4 regions of the Bacillus sp. JJ1562 genome follow, and region 3 is predicted to be linked to each of the others. Evidence: riboswitches for the same ligand, from Rfam matches in the RefSeq annotation. Region 3 holds a riboswitch; each other region holds the start of a gene.

Region 1 (4,726 bases), on a different contig from region 3:
ACAAATGGAGCATTATTTTTTTACAACCCTAATAAAACATCAAGCTCCTATCTTAGAAGTCGTACAGTCTCAACAACTATTGGGAACCATGTATTTGCTTTTTAGTGTATATATCTGCCGTAAAAAACTACTATTGGAGGTAAATAATATGTCAAAAAATAATAAAGAAACGCCAAATAATATTGAGTTTAGTATTTGGGACACAAATACAGAAAAAAGTCGATCAATACCAACTTCTAATTCTTCTGAAACAGTAAAGCAAAAACCTCTCGGAATAGAAAAACTGAAGAGTATCACATGATAAAAGAGAACAACTTATAGAAGGGATGAACGACATTGAACTTTAAAAGCAAATTACAAGAAGCTCAAGATATTATTCATAAAGCACATCATCATTTAAAACAAGTTAATTCAAATAGTAGTGAATCAGAGGCATGTCATTTCGCCCAAAGTGAACTAGAAAAAGCGCAACAGATCATTCAACAGGTTCAACAACAAATACATAATTAGATTATTAAGTACAAAATGGCTAAGAAATTCAGCCATTTTCTTTATTTATTTATATTAAAAAAATAAATAAATGACACCATTGCCGATAAACGGTGTCATTGATTTATAGGATTTTGTAGATTATTTGTGAAATTATAAATAAATGATCAATCTTTTTGATGATGCATAGATTTTTGCTCGTTCAATCTACAGTTCTGTCCGTTAAAATGAAAGTAATGCCCCTTTCATAACATTCGTTTAATTCCTCATCAATCCCCTATACTAGCGATTTACTGCATCCAATCAGGTCTATGGAAGCCTTGGAATTTTTCATCAATTACTTTCTTGAAGGCATCTGATTCTATTGCTTCTACAATATCCTTCACAAATTGCTTATCGATATTTTCTGTTTTTACAACAACCCGATTGATGATATTTTCAGGCAGTTTATCTCTAACAAGAGCAGTGTTTAAGTCTAATCCCGCTGATATAGCAAAGTTACCATTTATGGCAGCAAGATCGACTGATTCTAGGGTTCGTGGTAATTGCGCTGCTTCAATTGGCTGAAATTTTAACTCTTTTGGATTGATTGTGATGTCTTTCTCGGTAGCTCTGAGCGGATCCACATTACTATCAAAGTCAATAACTCCGTTTTCCTTTAACACGGTAAGTCCTCTGGCTAGATTCGCAGGATCATTAGCTATTGCGACGGTACTGCCCTTTTCTATTTCACCCAATGAATCATATTTATTCGAATAGATACCTATTGGCGCTGTTGGAACCGTAATCACACTGGATAATTCCATATTATTTTCCTCAGCGAATGCATCCATATACACTTTGTGCTGAAACAAGTTTGCATCTAATGACCCATTGTTTAGTGCTGTATTTGGTTGTACGTAATCATTGAACTCTTTCACTGTAACCGTATACCCTTTTTCTTCTAAATAAGGTTTTACACCCTCTTCAAGCATGTCACTATATGGAACCGTTGCACCTAACACCAACTCTTTCTTTTCTCCATCAGTCGCCGAACTATTATTAGCCCCACAAGCAGTAAGTGCACTAACGACTAATACCGATAAAACTACAAAAAACATTTTTTTCATTTTTCACTATCACTCCTTTTTATTTACCTTTTATTAACGGCCTTTGCTATAAAGTCCCCAAAATACTGCACTCATTGTAATAACACAATTTAAAAAATAATCTTCAACACACTTATGATGGCTGTTTCCCTTACTTCCTATTTCAGGCATCTTCTACTGTTTAGCAGGCACACGTCTATATTTACTTCCAGGGTGATCTTCCGGCAAGGTACTTTTACCCTCTGGGAACAGCTTTTCTCGTAAAGTACCTTTCTTGTATTCTGTTTTATAAAACCCACGTTCCTGTAAAACAGGGATTACTAAATCAACGAAGTCTTCCAAGTCGCCAGGCGTGACTAAATGATTTAAATTAAAGCCATCAACCCCGGATTCTTCAAATTGGAATTGAATCGCATCCGCAACCTCTGTAGGACTTCCAAAAATAATACTGTTTCGGTCCAATGACTCAAAACGATTCAACACTTCACCTACCGTTAATTTTTTGGGTGCATCTTTGGTAAGAGTCGCAGCTTTATAATGCCCTCCTTCCGTCTTCTTTTTATATTCAAATGGCTCATTTGGATCCAAATCTTCGTACTCGGCAATGTCATATCCACTTGCCCCATACTGTGCTTTTGCAGCATCTGAGCTCCACAGCTTGTTATATTCCTCAAATTTCCGTTCCGCTTTTTCAGTTGTTTCAGCAACAATTACACTGAGAAATGAAAAGATCTTAATATTTTCTGGATTCCGACCATGTTTTTCTGCTCTTTTTCTAATATCATCTGCATAATATCGAATTCTTTGAGGCGTCGGACCGCCAACAAATATACACTCGGCATGCTTTGCAGCAAATTCCCGACCTTTTTCGGATGTACCTGCTTGATAAATAACAGGAGTTCGTTGTAAAGATGGCTCACTTAAATGCGGCCCTTCAACTTTAAAATAACGGCCTTCATGATTAATTTCATGTACCTTGTCTGGATCAACGAGCGTATTATTTTCAACATCTTCAACGACCGCATCATCTTCCCAGCTTCGCTCCCATAATTTATACGAAACATCAAGAAATTCATCTGCAATATCATATCGCTCATCGTGCTTAATCATATCTTGCAGACCAAAGTTTTTTGCAGCATTTGGCAGATAAGAAGTGACCACATTCCACGCGATTCTTCCCTTTGTCAAATGATCTAAAGTAGAAAAACGCCTAGCATTAGCAAATGGCGGTTCATATGTAGTACTTACCGTAACCGCAAAAGACAGATTTTTCGTTACATGAGCCATTGCAGAAATAAGCAAGGCAGGATCATTTAATGGCACCTGCAGCCCATCTCGGATTGAGGGTGCTTTACTCTTTTGATACACATCATAAATGCCAAGGACATCAGCGAAAAACACCGCATCAAACTTCCCTCTCTCTAAAAGCTTCGCTAAATCAACCCAATAGTCTAAATCCTTATATCTACGATGTCTTTTATTTTCTGGATGCTTCCAAAACCCGTGTGAATTATGCATGGAACTATTCATTTCAAACGCATTTAGAATAATTTGTTTTTGTTTACTCACTTTCAATCCTCCTATTGTTAAATTTTTTTAAAAAATAAAAAAGCCTCTCCTAAGAAAAGAAGAGGCTTTTACACAAATAAGCACAAATCCTTCCTTATCTTTCAAGCTTATCGCTTGCTGGAATTGGCACAGTACTTTTTAAAGCCTGTTGCCGAGGTATCAAAGGGCCAGTCCCTCCACCTCTCTAGATAAAGAAAATAGATTATTAAATTTAATCCAAAATATACATGAGGATGAAAATATTGTCAACATGTTTTTTGAACACTTTAATAATTCCTATTTGATAGTACTTTTTTAATATTGACAATAACAGAATCATCATATAAAGTGTAAACTAATTTAAATAGTTTAAGAAACTTATCAAGAGTCAGGGGAGGAAACTGGTCCTACGATCCTGCAGCAACCACTTATATTATTAAGCAAGGTGCTAATTCCAGCAGACATAAATGTCTGACAGATGAGAAAGGATAGAACAACCGAAGTCCTCTTTCGTCGCCTCGAAAGTGGGCTTTTTTTATGAGAAAAAATGATTGGAGGAATGAGTATGACAATTGCATATGATCAATTAACCAACAGCACGATACAACAAAACTTATTAAAACAAGCCAAAGATTTAGCTGAGATTTTTAGGGAAAGGTCTGCCAATATTGATGCAAACGGAGAATTCCCTTATGAAAATTTTGAGGATATAAAGCAACTTGGATTCTTAGCACTTACTGTCCCAATCGAGTATGGTGGCCTTGGTATTAACCTATATGATTTTCTCAAGATTCAGGAACAGATAGCCACAGGGGATGGACCAACTGCCCTATCACTCGGCTGGCAGCTCGGCCTTATCCTCGAGGTAGCTGAAAGTAGAAATTGGAAGGAAGAAAGCTTTGCCAAGGTATGTGATTTAATCGTAAAAGAGAATGCACTTATTAACCTTGCTCAAACAGAACGCGCTACAGGGAGCCCTTCTAGAGGTGGCGTTCCTACCTCTACCGCGATTAAAGAAAAGAATGGATGGCGGATAAATGGAGCTAAGGCCTTCACTTCAATGGCCGTTGCACTCGATTATTCAATTGTTACAGTGGATATTAATCTAACTGGAAGAAAAGGGTTTATTTTGGTTGACCATAAATTAGACGGAGTTCATATAAAAGAAACTTGGGATAGTGTTTCCATGAGGGGAACAAAAAGTGATGACCTTATTTTAGACCAGGTGCTTGTTGCTGAGGATGCTTTATTGGTAGAAGAGGATATCCAAAAACCATTCCCTAAAGCTTGGTATCTACAAGTCCCAGCTGTATACATAGGAATAGCTACATCTGCTAGAGATTATGCGATAAAATTCGCTTCTGAATACAGCCCTACCACATTACCAGGTCCGATTAAAGACGTACCAGAAGTAAGAAGAAAAATTGGAGAGATGGAACTAGAATTATTTAATGCACGTGAAGTACTCTATTCCGTCGCCAGAAAATGGGTAGAACATCCTGAACAGCGTGGTAGTATGGGATCAGAGCTAGCAGCGGTAAAACATATAGCAACAAACAGTGCAAACAAGATAGTAGATTTGGCAATGAGAATTGTTGGGG
Region 2 (4,726 bases), on a different contig from region 3:
GCCCCAAAGACTGCCATCCCCAGCGAATTCAATTATTTTCGCCAGGATGACCGTTGGTGCCGGCATAAGATGCGCTTCAAGGACACCGATATGGCTTAAAAACTGCCAAATCACAAGTAAAATGGCAGGTATGATACTTCCAAGTAGGACTACCTTTACATTTCCTGATAAAACAAATTGTGTTTTCGACTTCACCTTAATTTGCCTTGATAACGCTTCGCCTTTTGTGTTCATGTTGCCTCCTCCTTTAGAGAGGGGGTGCCACTTAGAAAAATGGGCCCCTTATTGTTTTATTACTTTTTGCGCAAACGTCGGATTAATCAATTCTTCGATTACTTTTTCCAATTCAACGTCTTTTTTGATGATATCCTGTGCTTGAAGAACCTTACCCGCTTCCGTTAATGCCTCAATTTGAGATTCCCCTGGCACCGGATTAGAAAAATCATTGCGTTCATTTAATTGCTTGTGTGCTACATCAATATCAATATTTGCTGATTTTGCAAGAATTTCTGCAGCCTCTTCCGGATTTTCTAAAACCCAAGTACGAGCCTTTTCGTAAACTTCTATGACCTTTTCAACGTAACCGGGGTATTTTTCCGCAAATTCCGAGCGGACATTTAAAGTCCCATACGTATTAAAATCAGCATTGCGATAGAAAAGCTTCGCGTCTGTTTCTAATTCAACTCTTGCCATATGAGGATCTAGTCCTGACCATGCATCTACCTGACCAGATGATAAAGCCCCCGCTCCATCTCCATGCTGTAGATTGACAATCTCAACATCGGATGGACTTAATCCTTCCTCATCTAGGGCCCGCAATAGGAAAATATAGGGGTCAGTCCCGATGGTTGCGGCGACCTTTTTCCCTTTTAAGTCACTTACACTTTGAATCTTAGAATCTTTATTCGCTACAAGTGCAGTCCACTCTGGCTTTGAATAAATATAAACGGATTCAATCGGTGCACCGTTTGCTTTTGCCATTAAAGCAGCTGCCCCTGCAGATGAACCAAAATCAGCGCTTCCACTGTTCAAGAATTCGAGGGCTTTATTACTTCCCTGGCTAAGAACAAACTCAACCTTAATTCCTTCTTCCTTGAATGCTTCCTCTGCCCAACCAAATTCTTTTAACACAAGACTAGTTGGAGAGTAAAAGGCATAATCTAATGTAATTTTTTCTGGTTTTTTGTTCCCTTGGCTAGCTTTACCTGTGCTATCGGAACAACCGACAATCCCAATTAAAATCAGTGCTGCAATAAGAAATGTACCTATGTTTTTCATATCTCGTCTCCTCTTCACTCAGTATTTTTATAGAAAAACTCAAGATTATACTAATGTAATTCCAAACCTTCATCTTTTAAGCGATAGAAAAAGCCCTCTTCAATAAGAAGAGGGCTTTTTTCCTCCTCTTATCTCTCAGGTATTTATACCTGTTGGAATTAGCACCTTTTCAAGAATAATCTTGAAGGTTGCCGGGTTTCGTAGGGCCATGTCCCTCCACCGCTCTGGATAAGAGTCTTTATTAAATTAATACGTTCCTGTTTTGCTTTATAAAAGGATTATAGTATGTGAAAAATCTAAAGTCAAACACTTTTTTAAATATTTTACCTAATTGGAATATTATTTTGAATCCAAATCGTATCCCTATACCTATGTATTCTAAGCAAAAAAAAGACGTAAAAATATATTGTGTCTGATTTGTGAAGCCTATTGCTTTTACCAGAAATCCATTGTATATTAAGAGTGTAGAAAGTTAGTGAAAAACTTCACAAACAAACTACACAAAAGCTGGCAGCTAAGCACTCATATTTTTTTACAACAACTTGTGAAGAGTTTCACAAATCAATTATAAGGGGAGATTAGAATGAGAACATTCTTAAAAGGACCTAAAATGGCAGTTATTTGGACAGTATTACGAATTTGGTTAGGTATTCAGTGGATTGAAGCTGGTTTTCATAAAATTACTGGAGGATTTGACGCAGGCGGTTTCCTACAAGGCGCATTGGCTAAAGCAGGTGGTGAACATCCCGCGGTAGCAGGCTGGTACGCAACATTCCTTGAAGGCTTTGCCCTACCAAATGTTGAAATAATCAACGTGCTTATTCCTTGGGGCGAATTCCTAGTAGGTCTTGGATTAATTGTAGGTGCTGCTACTATCCCAGCGTTACTTGCAGCAGGATTCATGAACCTTAACTTCTTACTTGCTGGAACTGTAAGCACAAACCCAGTACTGTACACAGTAACGGTTATTCTCCTATTCGCAGGCGCTGCAACTTACTACTACGGTGTAGACAGATTCGCAGTACCTTACCTTACAAAACGATTCAACGAGAAAAAAGCAACAAAAACAGCAGCAAACGTTGCGTAACTAATAAGAGTGTTCCTCCTAATCCAGGAGGAACACTTTTTTGTATTCTATTCGTCATCAATTTCGCCGTCACCAATTTCATCCTCTTCTTCGATTTCCTCGATGTCTTCGCCTTCTTCAGGCATTTCATCATCTCCGCAACCCATCAAGAAAAACATCGGGAACGACAATAGTAACAGCAGTAACATCCGTTTCATTACAAAACCCCCTTTTTTCTAGGCTTTCCTTTCAATATCGAAATATGTAGACTAGATAGTGGAGACAGTAACAGCAGTTCTAAAATTGGAGGTAAGTAAAACATGCGAAAAATAAAACTAGGAACTAGTTCACTTGAGGTACCAGTTGTTGCAGTAGGCTGTATGAGGATTAATTCTTTGGAAAAGCCTGAAGCAGAAAAGTTTGTTCAAACAGCTATAGAAATGGGAGCAAACTTCTTTGATCACGCCGATATATACGGAAAAGGTGCTTGTGAGGAAATCTTTGCAGATGCGATACATATGAATGATGATGTGAGAGAAAAAATCATTCTTCAATCCAAATGTGGCATTCGAAAAGGAATGTTTGATTTTTCAAAGGAGCATATCCTTAATTCTGTTGATGGAATTTTAAAACGACTCAATACGGATTATCTTGATGTCTTACTTTTACACCGTCCTGATGCCCTTGTTGAGCCAGAAGAGGTTGCAGAAGCATTTGACCAATTAGAGTCTTCTGGAAAGGTTCGTCATTTTGGAGTTTCTAATCAAAAGCCTATGCAAATCCAGTTACTTAAAAAATATGTGAAGCAGCCAATTGTTGCGAATCAACTCCAATTAAGCATCCCAAATGCCCATATGATTGCAAATGGCGTCACTGTGAACATGCAAGTCGACTCCTCCATAAACCGTGATGGAGATGTGCTTGATTATTGCCGTCTACATGACATTACGATTCAACCTTGGTCGCCATTCCAATATGGTTATTTTGAAGGGCCATTTCTTGGCAATGAAAAATGCCCTGAATTAAATCAAAAAATTGACGAAATCGCAGAAAAATATGGGGTATCCAATACAACGATTGCGATTGCATGGCTATTACGTCATCCGGCCAACATGCAGCCAATTATCGGAACTATGAATATAGAACGCTTAAAAGACTCTGTAAAAGCAAGCGAAGTTCAGTTAACCCGTGAAGATTGGTACAGCATTTTTCAAGCTGCTGGCTACCTACTTCCTTAATTAGAAAAGCTCAAGGCGCCCATCTATTGGCTTGTGACCCCGAGCCGATGTAGCGCCTGGAGCTAGACAAAAGCAAAGAGGCATCCCCAAAGGGTGCCTCTTTCCTTTAATTTTCTGTAAATCCTGTAGCAATTACGGTCACAATTATTTCATCCTTCAAATTGTCATTAATAACCGATCCAAAGATCATGTTTAAATCCTCATGTGTTGCTGATGAAATCACGTCTGCTGCTTCCTGAATTTCAAATAGACTTAAATTTCTTCCGCCTGTGATATTTAATATCACACCACGCGCTCCACTAATGGATGTTTCAAGTAGTGGACTATTGATTGCTTTATGAGCTGCCTCAACTGCACGCCCATCCCCTTTTGCCATTCCAATCCCCATTAAAGCTGTTCCTCTATGAGACATAACTGTTTTTACATCGGCAAAATCAAGATTTATTAAACCAGGTACAGCAATTAAATCAGAAATCCCTTGGACCCCACGTAGAAGAACATTATCCGCTTCTCGGAATGCTTCAATCATCGGAGTACGTTTATCGACAATCTCTAATAATTTTTCATTTGGAATAATAATTAACGTGTCCACTGCTTCCTTCATCGCGTCAATACCAGCATCTGCATTGACCCCACGCTTACGGCCTTCAAATCGAAATGGTCTTGTTACAACACCAATTGTTAACGAGCCCAGCTTCTTTGCGATTCTTGCAATTTCCGGAGCTGCTCCGGTTCCAGTGCCGCCGCCCATTCCAGCAGTAACAAAGACCATATCCGCTCCCCTTAATGCTTCTTCGATTTCTTTTTCACTCTCTTCAACGGCTCTCATCCCAATTTGTGGATCGGCACCTGCTCCAAGTCCGCGGGTTAACGATGCGCCGATTTGAATGGTGATCTCTGCTCTTGATTGATTAAGGGCTTGTCCATCCGTATTCACCGCAATGAATTCTACACCTTCTACCCCTGCTTCAATCATTCGATTGACAGCATTATTTCCTCCGCCGCCAACACCTACTACTTTTATTCTTGCAAATTGATCTATGTATGGTTCAAACTCAAGCATGATTTTTCCTCCTTACCGCCCATTGCCAACTCCCTAAAAGAAGTCAAATTTATAATATATACTTCGTAGTAGCGCTGAGCT
Region 3 (4,726 bases):
TGTTTTTGCAGGCTGAAGCACATCATCAGGAACGCCTGGAATGTGAATTGGGATCTCTAAGCCGAAAATATCATTTTTCACTGTTTCTGCATGAGTAAGTTCACCTTCTAAAGCCGCTTGAACCATTGCACGCGTATATGACAGCTTCATACGGCTTCCTACGCCATACTCTCCACCAGTCCACCCAGTATTCACTAAGAATACTTGAACATTGTGCTCATCAATCTTTCTACCTAGCATTTCTGCATACTCTGTTGCAGCAAGTGGAAGGAAAGGTGAGCCAAAGCAAGTTGAGAATGTTGCTTCTGGAGCTGTAACTCCACGTTCTGTTCCTGCAAGCTTACTTGTGTACCCACTTAAGAAATGGTACATGGCTTGTTCTTTGGTTAGCTTACTAATTGGAGGTAATACACCGAAAGCATCCGCCGTAAGGAACACGATTGTATTAGGATGACCTGCAATACTAGGTACAATAATATTATCAATATTATCAATTTGATATGCTGCTCTCGTATTCTCAGTCAATGAATTGTCATCATAATTTGCAATTCTTGATTCTTCATCCACTATCACGTTTTCTAAAACGGAGCCAAAGCGAATGGCATCAAAAATTTGTGGCTCCTTCTCTCGTGAAAGATTAATACATTTAGCATAGCAGCCACCTTCTATATTAAACACGCCAGAGCTAGCCCAACCGTGCTCGTCATCTCCGATAAGACGACGTTTTGGATCTGCAGAAAGAGTTGTTTTTCCTGTTCCAGATAGACCAAAGAAAAGGGCAACATCTCCTTCTTGACCTACATTAGCGGAGCAGTGCATGGAAAGAATATTTTGCTCAGGCAATACATAGTTCATCACAGAGAAAATTGATTTTTTAATTTCACCAGCATACTCAGTTCCTCCTATTAAAACTGTTCGTTTTTCGAAGGAAATAATGATGAATGTTTCAGAGCGTGTGCCATCAATTTTAGGGTCTGCTTTGAAATTTGGTGCACTAATAACAGTGAATTCAGGTTGATGTGTTTTTAAATCCGCTTCGGTTGGTCGAACAAACATTTGTTGAGAAAATAAATTATGCCACGCGTATTCGTTAATTACTTGGATTGGCATACGCACTTTTTTATCGGCACCTGCATACCCATTGAATACATAAATTTCATCTTTTTCTTTCAGATATGAAAGGACCTTTGTGTAAAGGTTTTCAAATACAGCCTCAGAGATAGGTTTGTTCACCTTACCCCAATCAATTCTATCCTTCGTAGATGCTTCTTCTACGATGTATTTGTCTTCTGGTGATCTTCCTGTGTATTTACCGGTTGTTGCACAAACAGCCCCAGTCGAAGTAAGGATTCCCTCTTGTCTAGCGAGTACTTTTTCAACTAAAATAGGAACAGATAGGTTACGAAGTGCGCTTTTTCCATTCACTAATTCTAATAGCTGCTCATTTGAAACTTCAACTGAATTCATGTAAAACCATCCTTTATCATTTTTTATATTTTTCATATAATCTAAAATTTACAATTAGTATAACACATTAATAAAAATAGTCTATACTATTTAACGTATTTTACGTAACGTATCTTCAAAAAGTGCGTACAGATTCTAAAATAGTCCTTTTTAATCTGCTTGTTTTCGAAATTTGTCTGTTTCGTGAAAAAGTGTGGCCCACTTCGGTATAAAATTTTTCGAATTTAGGTTGACATGAAATGGATGACTACGTTATGATAATTCATTGAACGGATACTCTCTTATCCCGAGCTGGCGGAGGGACAGGCCCAATGAAACCCGGCAACCATCACTTTTCTAACATATCAAATGAGCTTTAGTGTAACCTATATTTATGTAGGTCTACCAATGATAAAAGTGATAAGGTGCTAACCTGAGCAAGGCATGACCTTGATCGATAAGAGTGAAAGGCGAGATAGATGATAATACCTTTCCTCAAATAAGTAGGGAAGGTTTTTTATTTCTTTAATGAGAACCATTATGGTTTATCCATGTTACTTTAAGCGTTTTATTTGTGTTCACCACAGATAACTAGTCGACATATGCTGTATTACTGTTTGTTAATGTAGGATAGAAAATCGTGAAGGTAACAATACTAAGGGAATGAGTACCGTATCAATGAATGTCAGAATTTGAGTATAATTGAATTCTGAATCCGAAAAAGGAGGAAGCGTTTGTGACAACTAGACGCCGTTTATTTACTTCTGAGTCTGTTACGGAAGGACATCCAGATAAAATCTGTGACCAAATTTCAGATTCTATTTTAGATGCCATCTTAGCAAATGATGCAAATGCACGCGTAGCGTGTGAAACTTCTGTTACAACAGGTCTTGTACTTGTTGCGGGAGAAATTACAACCTCTACATATGTAGATATCCCAAAGATTGTCCGTGAAACGATTAAAGAGATTGGTTATACTCGTGCAAAATACGGATTTGACTACGAAACTTGTGCTGTATTAACATCAATTGATGAGCAATCTCCGGACATTGCGATGGGGGTTGACCAAGCTTTAGAAGCTCGTGAAGGTCAAATGACAGACGAGCAAATCGAAGCAATTGGTGCAGGGGACCAAGGCTTAATGTTCGGCTATGCTTGTAATGAAACAAAAGAACTTATGCCTCTACCTATTTCATTAGCTCACAAGCTATCACGTCGATTAACGAAAGTTCGTAAAGATGAGATTCTTCCATATTTACGTCCGGATGGAAAAACGCAGGTTACAGTAGAGTATGATGAGAACAATAATCCTGTCCGTATCGACACAATTGTTATTTCAACTCAGCACCATCCAGAAATTTCATTAGAACAAATTCAACGAAATCTAAAAGAACATGTAATCAATCCAGTTGTTCCAAGTGAACTAATTGATGAAAATACTAAATATTTTATTAACCCAACTGGCCGATTTGTAATTGGTGGTCCACAAGGAGATGCTGGTTTAACTGGCCGTAAAATCATTGTTGATACGTACGGTGGTTATGCACGCCATGGCGGTGGCGCATTCTCTGGTAAGGATCCAACTAAGGTTGACCGTTCTGCTGCCTATGCTGCTCGTTATGTTGCGAAAAACCTCGTGGCAGCTGGATTAGCTGATAAATGTGAAGTACAGCTTGCATACGCAATCGGTGTTGCCCAGCCAGTTTCTATTTCTGTTGACACTTTTGGTACTGGAACAGTATCTGAGGATGTACTTGTAGATTTAGTTCGTAACAATTTTGATTTACGTCCCGCTGGAATTATTAATATGTTGGATCTTCGTCGTCCAATTTATAAGCAAACTGCTGCATATGGTCACTTTGGTAGAAACGATCTTGATTTACCATGGGAGCGTACTGACAAAGCAGAAGCACTTAAAGCACAAGCTACAAAATAAGGTAGAAAAAGCTCGCTAATCATGGCGAGCTTTTTGTTCGTACTTAGTTTTCAGTGTCTAGCTCATGGCGCCATCTGCTCGAGGTCACAAGCCAATCGCTTCTGAAGGGATAAAGCGTCTTCTGTCAGCGCTCGGCTAGTGCTTGTCGCCGATAGTCAGGCGTCCTGAGCTTTTAGCTTTTCTTTTTGTAATTGTTTATAATGCTGTCCTTTTTCCACATATTCACGGCGAATTCTGGCCATATCTTTTTTATCATCTTCATTAAGCTCACGGATGACCTTAGCTGGTCTCCCGAAAGCAAGAGTGTTCGGCGGAATCTTTTTACCCTGAGGTACAAGGCTTCCAGCACCAATAAAAGCACCTTCACCAATTTCAGCACCATCAAGAATGATCGACCCCATCCCGATTAAGGCATTTTTACGAATTATTGAGCTATGTAGGATAACCTGATGTCCAATTGTAACATCATCTTCAACTATCAAAGGATTGTTTGGACTTTGATGCAGGGTCGAATTGTCCTGGATGCTCACCCTTTTTCCGATAATTGTCGGTGCCACATCGCCTCGAATCACTGTATTAAACCAAATATTTGTTTCCTCGCCGATTTTTACGTCACCCGTAACTGTAGCATAGTCTGCAATGAATACAGAGTCTGCAATTTCAGGATATTTCCCTTTGTATGGATAAATCATAATAGGTACATCCTTTCCTATTTGTTTGAAATTCGATGGAAAATCATATAAGGTAAGTGTAACAACTTTCACAAGTATCGTAAATCTACATATATTCAATGTTTTTATAATAGGGGTGATATCTATGGTACCAACACAACCAATTAGCTTAATGAAGAAAGTGTATCGTGAGGTATTTCCAATTGTACATCGTGAATTAGCGGTTTGGAAAAAGAAGGCTGAGGAGATTCCAAACAAAGAGCTTCGGAAGCAGGCATTAGCTAGTATTCATACAAAAACGTTTCACTGTGAGGGTGGCTCTATCCTTGCCTTATTATCAGAAGGAAAAATGGAGGAATGCATCCGTTTTATTGTTGCGTATCAAACAATTAGTGACTATTTAGATAATCTTTGTGATCGCAGTACCTCATTAGACCCTGTCGATTTTCGTTCGCTTCATGATTCCATGCCAGATGCATTACGACCAGGGCAACCAACGAAAAATTATTATCAATATCGTGATGAACAGGATGATGGTGGTTACTTAGAGAGTCTAGTTACAACATGTCAGGAAGTTCTTCAAAACATCAACCATTATGATAAAATAGCTGATTATTTACAGGAGTTAGCAAGCTATTACTGTGATCTGCAAATACATAAGCATGTAAAAGTA
Region 4 (4,726 bases), on a different contig from region 3:
TGTCCATTTTATCAAATTGCAGCTAGTTTGAATAGAATGGATGTAATTGACTTTAATCTATGACAATCCCCCAATGCACCTCTTTGTTTAAAAACATGTCAAAATAGTTATTCAATTATAACACTTCTAGGAGAAATTGTATGTAAAAAATAGGCATCTGCCCTTTAGAGGACAGACGCCTACACTTTGAAAATTACTTAAACTCACTCATTACACATTGAGTGTTATGCTTTATTTGTCATTATGTCGATTTATTTTAAATAAATATTTTTAGTCTACTTCTATTAAAACCGCCTTTGGTAAGCCAGTAGTCCCCGACGTATAAAGGATGAAAAGAGGATGATTGAAAGGGACTCGAGTAAACTCCAGATGAGAGCTTCCATTTTGACATAATTCCTGCCAATCGACCAGCGATGAAAGCATTCATAAGGTAGGAGCGGAAAACCGACCTTTTGGGAAAACTTCATCAAATTTTACTGTGAGATCCAAGTTTCACTTGGCTCCCATAGAACCTTGGATTCTAGTAAGCTGTAGCCTTCTTCTCGCTACACTCATCCCTTAGTTCATAATTTAATAGATTCATTTACAATCATCCCCTACCTCTAGTGGTAGGGGAATTCTCAATAATAAAAGTTAAATTTCGCATGCATAAGTCACAATTGAACCTCTGATACGCTGTGCTTCCTTATAGGTACATCTGTTTTGAACAACCTCAAGGCCTGCTTCTTTAGCAACCTCAACTGCTCGAGGGGAAATAACACCTTCTTGGAGCCAGAAAACTTTTGGCTGTATTTTTGCTGCTTCTGCCGCTACGCCAATCGCCGCTTCAGGACTTCTGAATACTTGAACGATATCAACCTTAAACGGAATAGAAGTTAGATCTGGATATGCCTGCTCTCCAAGTACTTCTGTTTCTCTTGGATTAACAGGTATAATTTTATAACCAAGACGCTGCATTTTCCGTGCAAGTCTGTAACTTGGGCGGGCTGGATTTCCACTTAGACCAACGACAGCAATTGTTTTGGCGCGCTGAACTTCCTTTCCTTCAACCTCTTCGCGAATAAATGTAGATTGAAGTGCCCAGCGTATTACTCCCTCATCGTTAACCGCTGTATCGCCTTTTTGTTCACCTTTTGATGAAATTCCTGTCGCTTCATAAAATGCCTGATCCAAATCATTTACTAAATCACGGTATGATTCAATTCCAACCGATAGTCGGATTAACTCTTCACTAACTCCTGTTTTTACTAACTCTTCCGCACTTAACTGCTGGTGGGTTGTTGATGCAGGGTGGATAATAAGTGATTTCGCATCACCAACATTTGCCACATGTGACCATAATGCAATATTATCAATAACCTTTTTACCAATATCCCTACCACCCTTAATACCAAAGTTTACGATAGAACCAAAACCATCTCGTAAATATTTGGTTGCTAGCTCATGGGCTGGATGTTCTTCAAGACCAGGGTAGGATACCCATTCGACCGAAGGATGTTCTTTTAGGAAATTTGCAACACGTAATGCATTTTCATTATGCTTTTCGATACGCAGGTGTAATGTTTCAAGACCCTGTATCAATAGGAATGCACTATGTGGACTTAAAGATGAACCAAAGTCTCTTAAAAGCTGAACTCTAAGCTTTGTACTAAATGCTAAAGTCCCGAATTCATTCGCATATCGAATTCCGTTATAGCTTGAATCTGGCTCAGTAAAACCTGGAAACTTCTCACTGTTCCAATTAAAACGTCCACCGTCAACTACAACTCCACCAATCGTTGTCCCATGTCCGCCAATCCACTTTGTTGCGGAGTGAATCACAATATCCGCTCCCCATTGGATTGGTTTACATAGATATGGTGATGCAAATGTGTTATCAATAATGAGCGGTACTCCATTTTCATGTGCAATTGCTGATACTGCTTCAATATCTAATACATGCAAGCTTGGGTTTCCAATGGTTTCAGCAAATACAGCCTTTGTTTTCGGCGTAATAGCTTTTCTAAAATTCTCAGGATCTGTTGGATCAACGAAATGAGTCTTAATTCCATATTTCGGTAGTGTAACAGCGAAAAGATTGTAAGTTCCGCCATATAAATTTGAAGCTGCTACAATTTCATCTCCTGCTTCCGCAACGTTCATGATGGAGAGAGCAATCGCGGCCATTCCCGAAGATGTTGCTACAGCTGCGACACCATCCTCCAATAACGCAATTCGTTTCTCAAGCACATCAACAGTTGGGTTACCAATACGAGAATAAATATTCCCTGACTCATCAAGACTAAAAAGACTTTGAGCATGGTCAGTATTATGAAATACGAATGAACTTGTTTGATAAATTGGTACTGCTCGTGAACCAGTTGTCGGATCTGGTGATTGACCTCCATGTAAAAGTATCGTCTCATCATCATACGTTTCATATTGTTTTGTCATTATTTTGACCTCCAAATTTATATTTTTACAAATTTGCTAGATAAGTACTTACTTTATGTAAATAAAAAGCCCCCTCAACATAAGAAGAGGGGGCCTCATCTTATCTTTCAGATGCTGAGCGCATCTGCAGGAATTAGCACCTTTTCAAGCTTTCACTTGAAGGTTGCCGGACTTCTTCGGGCCTGTTCCCTCAGTCTCTCTGGATAAGAAATCTTTTATTAAATTGACGCACTAATACGTTAATTCTTCAACTTTATAAAGTATTATAGAATAGTTTGTTTTTTCAGTCAATGTATTTTTTGAAAAATTTATTTTTTTATAAAATTGACGCCACCCTATTTCTTGTTACAACAAGGAAATGTGGCATCCTATCCACCCAATTTTCTTTCGCAATTTATTGATAAGCGCAGATTTTGGTAAAAATAACAAACCCCTTCTGTAAGAATACAGAAGGGGTGCAAGAATATACACATTCATCATACGACCGCCTTCTCATCTTCGGAATAGAAATACTTCCTCTGAACTTGGCACCGTGCATTCAAATGCTGGTTGCCGAGGTTTCACAGGGTCAGCCCCTCCACCTCTCTTGATAAGAAGAATTGCATTATTTGACTATATATTAGAAATGTTAAACATTTTAGATGATTTAGTCAATGGATTTTTATAAAGTTTTAAATAATCTAACTAGGGTTACGTTTTTACTTCCTAAACTCTTTCAATCTTTCATTTAGTGTCTTTGTTTGTGTATAAACCTGTTGATAGATTGCAAATAGCTTCTGATATGCCTCCACATTTTCTGGAATTGGTTCATATGTTTTGGAGGTTTCGAGGAATGCACCGGCACACTCTTTTAATGAGGTAAACCAGCCAGATCCATATGCAGCAAGCATTGCCGCCCCCATTCCAGGACCTTGTTCAGAAGTTAATTTTTCTATTTTCGCATTAAAAATATCAGCCTGCATTTGTAGCCAAGTTTCGTTTTTCGCACCGCCACCAATTGAAATAATGGTATCAATTGTTTTTCCACTGTTTCTAAAAATCTCAATGGACTCGTTTAACGAAAATGTAATACCTTCAAGAACTGCACGTGCAAAATGCTTTCGTTCATGGGATGCATCAATACCAATAAAACTGCCTCGAATGTTTGAATCTGCATGAGGGGTCCGCTCCCCAACGATGTAAGGAGTAAATAATAGACCATTGCTACCAGCTGGCACTTCATCGACACCTTCTAAAAAATGATCAAAAGCTTCGTCCTTTGCAAAAGTATCCTTGAACCAACTTAAGCTAAAGCCTGCCGCAAGAGTCACGCCCATCGTATAATATGTATTTTCCTCACCATGATTGAAGTAGTGAACCTTGCCTTCGAAATCAAGGTCATTGCGCTCTTCATAAGACAAAACAACACCTGAAGTTCCGATGCTACAAAGGGTTTTCCCTTCTGATAAAATGCCTGAACCGATTGCACCACAAGCATTATCAGCTCCTCCAGCAAAAACCTTAGTTTCCCTAGAAAGACCAGTCACTTCCGCAAATTCAGAGGTAACCATACCAATAAAAGCATGGGATTCGACTAATGGTGGACAGAATTTCGGTTCGAGACCAAAAGTCTCTAACACTTCCTTGCTCCATTCACGTTTTGACACATTTAGCATCAATGTCCCCGCTGCATCAGAATACTCCATATGTACACCACCTGTAATACGGTAGCGTAAATAATCCTTAGGAAGCAAGAATACGTTAGAGCGTTCGAAAACCTGCGGCTCATTTTCTTTTACCCAAAGAATTTTCGGCAAAGTAAAACCTTCTAATGCTGGGTTCTTTGTGACTTCTAAAAGACGTTCCTTTCCGAAAGCCTCATAGATTTCCTCACACTGCTTTGTAGTTCTTGTATCATTCCATAAAATCGCGTTCCGCAATACTTGGTTTTCATTATCAAGTAGAACAAGTCCATGCATTTGTCCGGAAAAGCTTATTCCTTCAATATCATTGACGTCGCCATCAAATTGCTCAACAAGTTCTTTAAGACCAGCAGTTGTCTTTTCAACCCATTCTTCTGGAATTTGTTCACTATAGCCTGATTTTCCAATAATGAGAGGATATGATTTCGATACCTCACTGACCACTTCTCCATTTTGATTGACAAGTAAAATCTTAACTGCACTTGTCCCAAGGTCCACACCGATTACATATTTCATCCGTATCATCCTTTTCTATGAAAATGTGCTGGAACAGTGTACTTCCAGCACATTCAATGAATTAAAGTGTTTCTAATAGAAATTGATTAATTAAT

What was found. Region 3 has a riboswitch for S-adenosylmethionine ahead of metK (methionine adenosyltransferase). Riboswitches for the same ligand answer to the same signal wherever they lie in the genome.
Region 1: another riboswitch for S-adenosylmethionine. It lies ahead of V7097_RS16150 (LLM class flavin-dependent oxidoreductase); the one in region 3 lies ahead of metK (methionine adenosyltransferase).
Region 2: another riboswitch for S-adenosylmethionine. It lies ahead of V7097_RS00210 (aliphatic sulfonate ABC transporter substrate-binding protein); the one in region 3 lies ahead of metK (methionine adenosyltransferase).
Region 4: another riboswitch for S-adenosylmethionine. It lies ahead of V7097_RS05575 (PLP-dependent aspartate aminotransferase family protein); the one in region 3 lies ahead of metK (methionine adenosyltransferase).

What each region holds. Positions count from the first base shown of each region.
Region 1 is NZ_JBALOQ010000024.1:77,893-82,618, forward strand. Features, by position in the region: partial or broken gene V7097_RS16130 (cell wall hydrolase) at 1-105, shown strand, start outside; gene V7097_RS16135 (hypothetical protein) at 149-301, shown strand; gene V7097_RS16140 (hypothetical protein) at 337-510, shown strand; gene V7097_RS16145 (MetQ/NlpA family ABC transporter substrate-binding protein) at 780-1,598, opposite strand; gene V7097_RS16150 (LLM class flavin-dependent oxidoreductase) at 1,752-3,146, opposite strand; SAM riboswitch class I at 3,238-3,341, opposite strand; SAM riboswitch class I at 3,501-3,610, shown strand; gene V7097_RS16155 (acyl-CoA dehydrogenase family protein) at 3,691-4,726, shown strand, end outside.
Region 2 is NZ_JBALOQ010000002.1:22,431-27,156, reverse strand. Features, by position in the region: gene V7097_RS00215 (ABC transporter permease) at 1-234, opposite strand, end outside; gene V7097_RS00210 (aliphatic sulfonate ABC transporter substrate-binding protein) at 283-1,278, opposite strand; SAM riboswitch class I at 1,404-1,513, opposite strand; gene V7097_RS00205 (DoxX family membrane protein) at 1,862-2,365, shown strand; gene V7097_RS00200 (hypothetical protein) at 2,413-2,562, opposite strand; gene V7097_RS00195 (aldo/keto reductase) at 2,665-3,582, shown strand; partial or broken gene ftsZ (cell division protein FtsZ) at 3,695-4,645, opposite strand.
Region 3 is NZ_JBALOQ010000050.1:29,463-34,188, forward strand. Features, by position in the region: gene pckA (phosphoenolpyruvate carboxykinase (ATP)) at 1-1,467, opposite strand, end outside; SAM riboswitch class I at 1,746-1,910, shown strand; gene metK (methionine adenosyltransferase) at 2,183-3,382, shown strand; gene V7097_RS22525 (gamma carbonic anhydrase) at 3,538-4,074, opposite strand; gene V7097_RS22530 (tetraprenyl-beta-curcumene synthase family protein) at 4,199-4,726, shown strand, end outside.
Region 4 is NZ_JBALOQ010000008.1:18,002-22,727, reverse strand. Features, by position in the region: gene V7097_RS05580 (AMP-binding protein) at 271-423, opposite strand; gene V7097_RS05575 (PLP-dependent aspartate aminotransferase family protein) at 634-2,433, opposite strand; SAM riboswitch class I at 2,531-2,643, opposite strand; SAM riboswitch class I at 2,923-3,029, opposite strand; gene xylB (xylulokinase) at 3,132-4,631, opposite strand; gene xylA (xylose isomerase) at 4,693-4,726, opposite strand, start outside.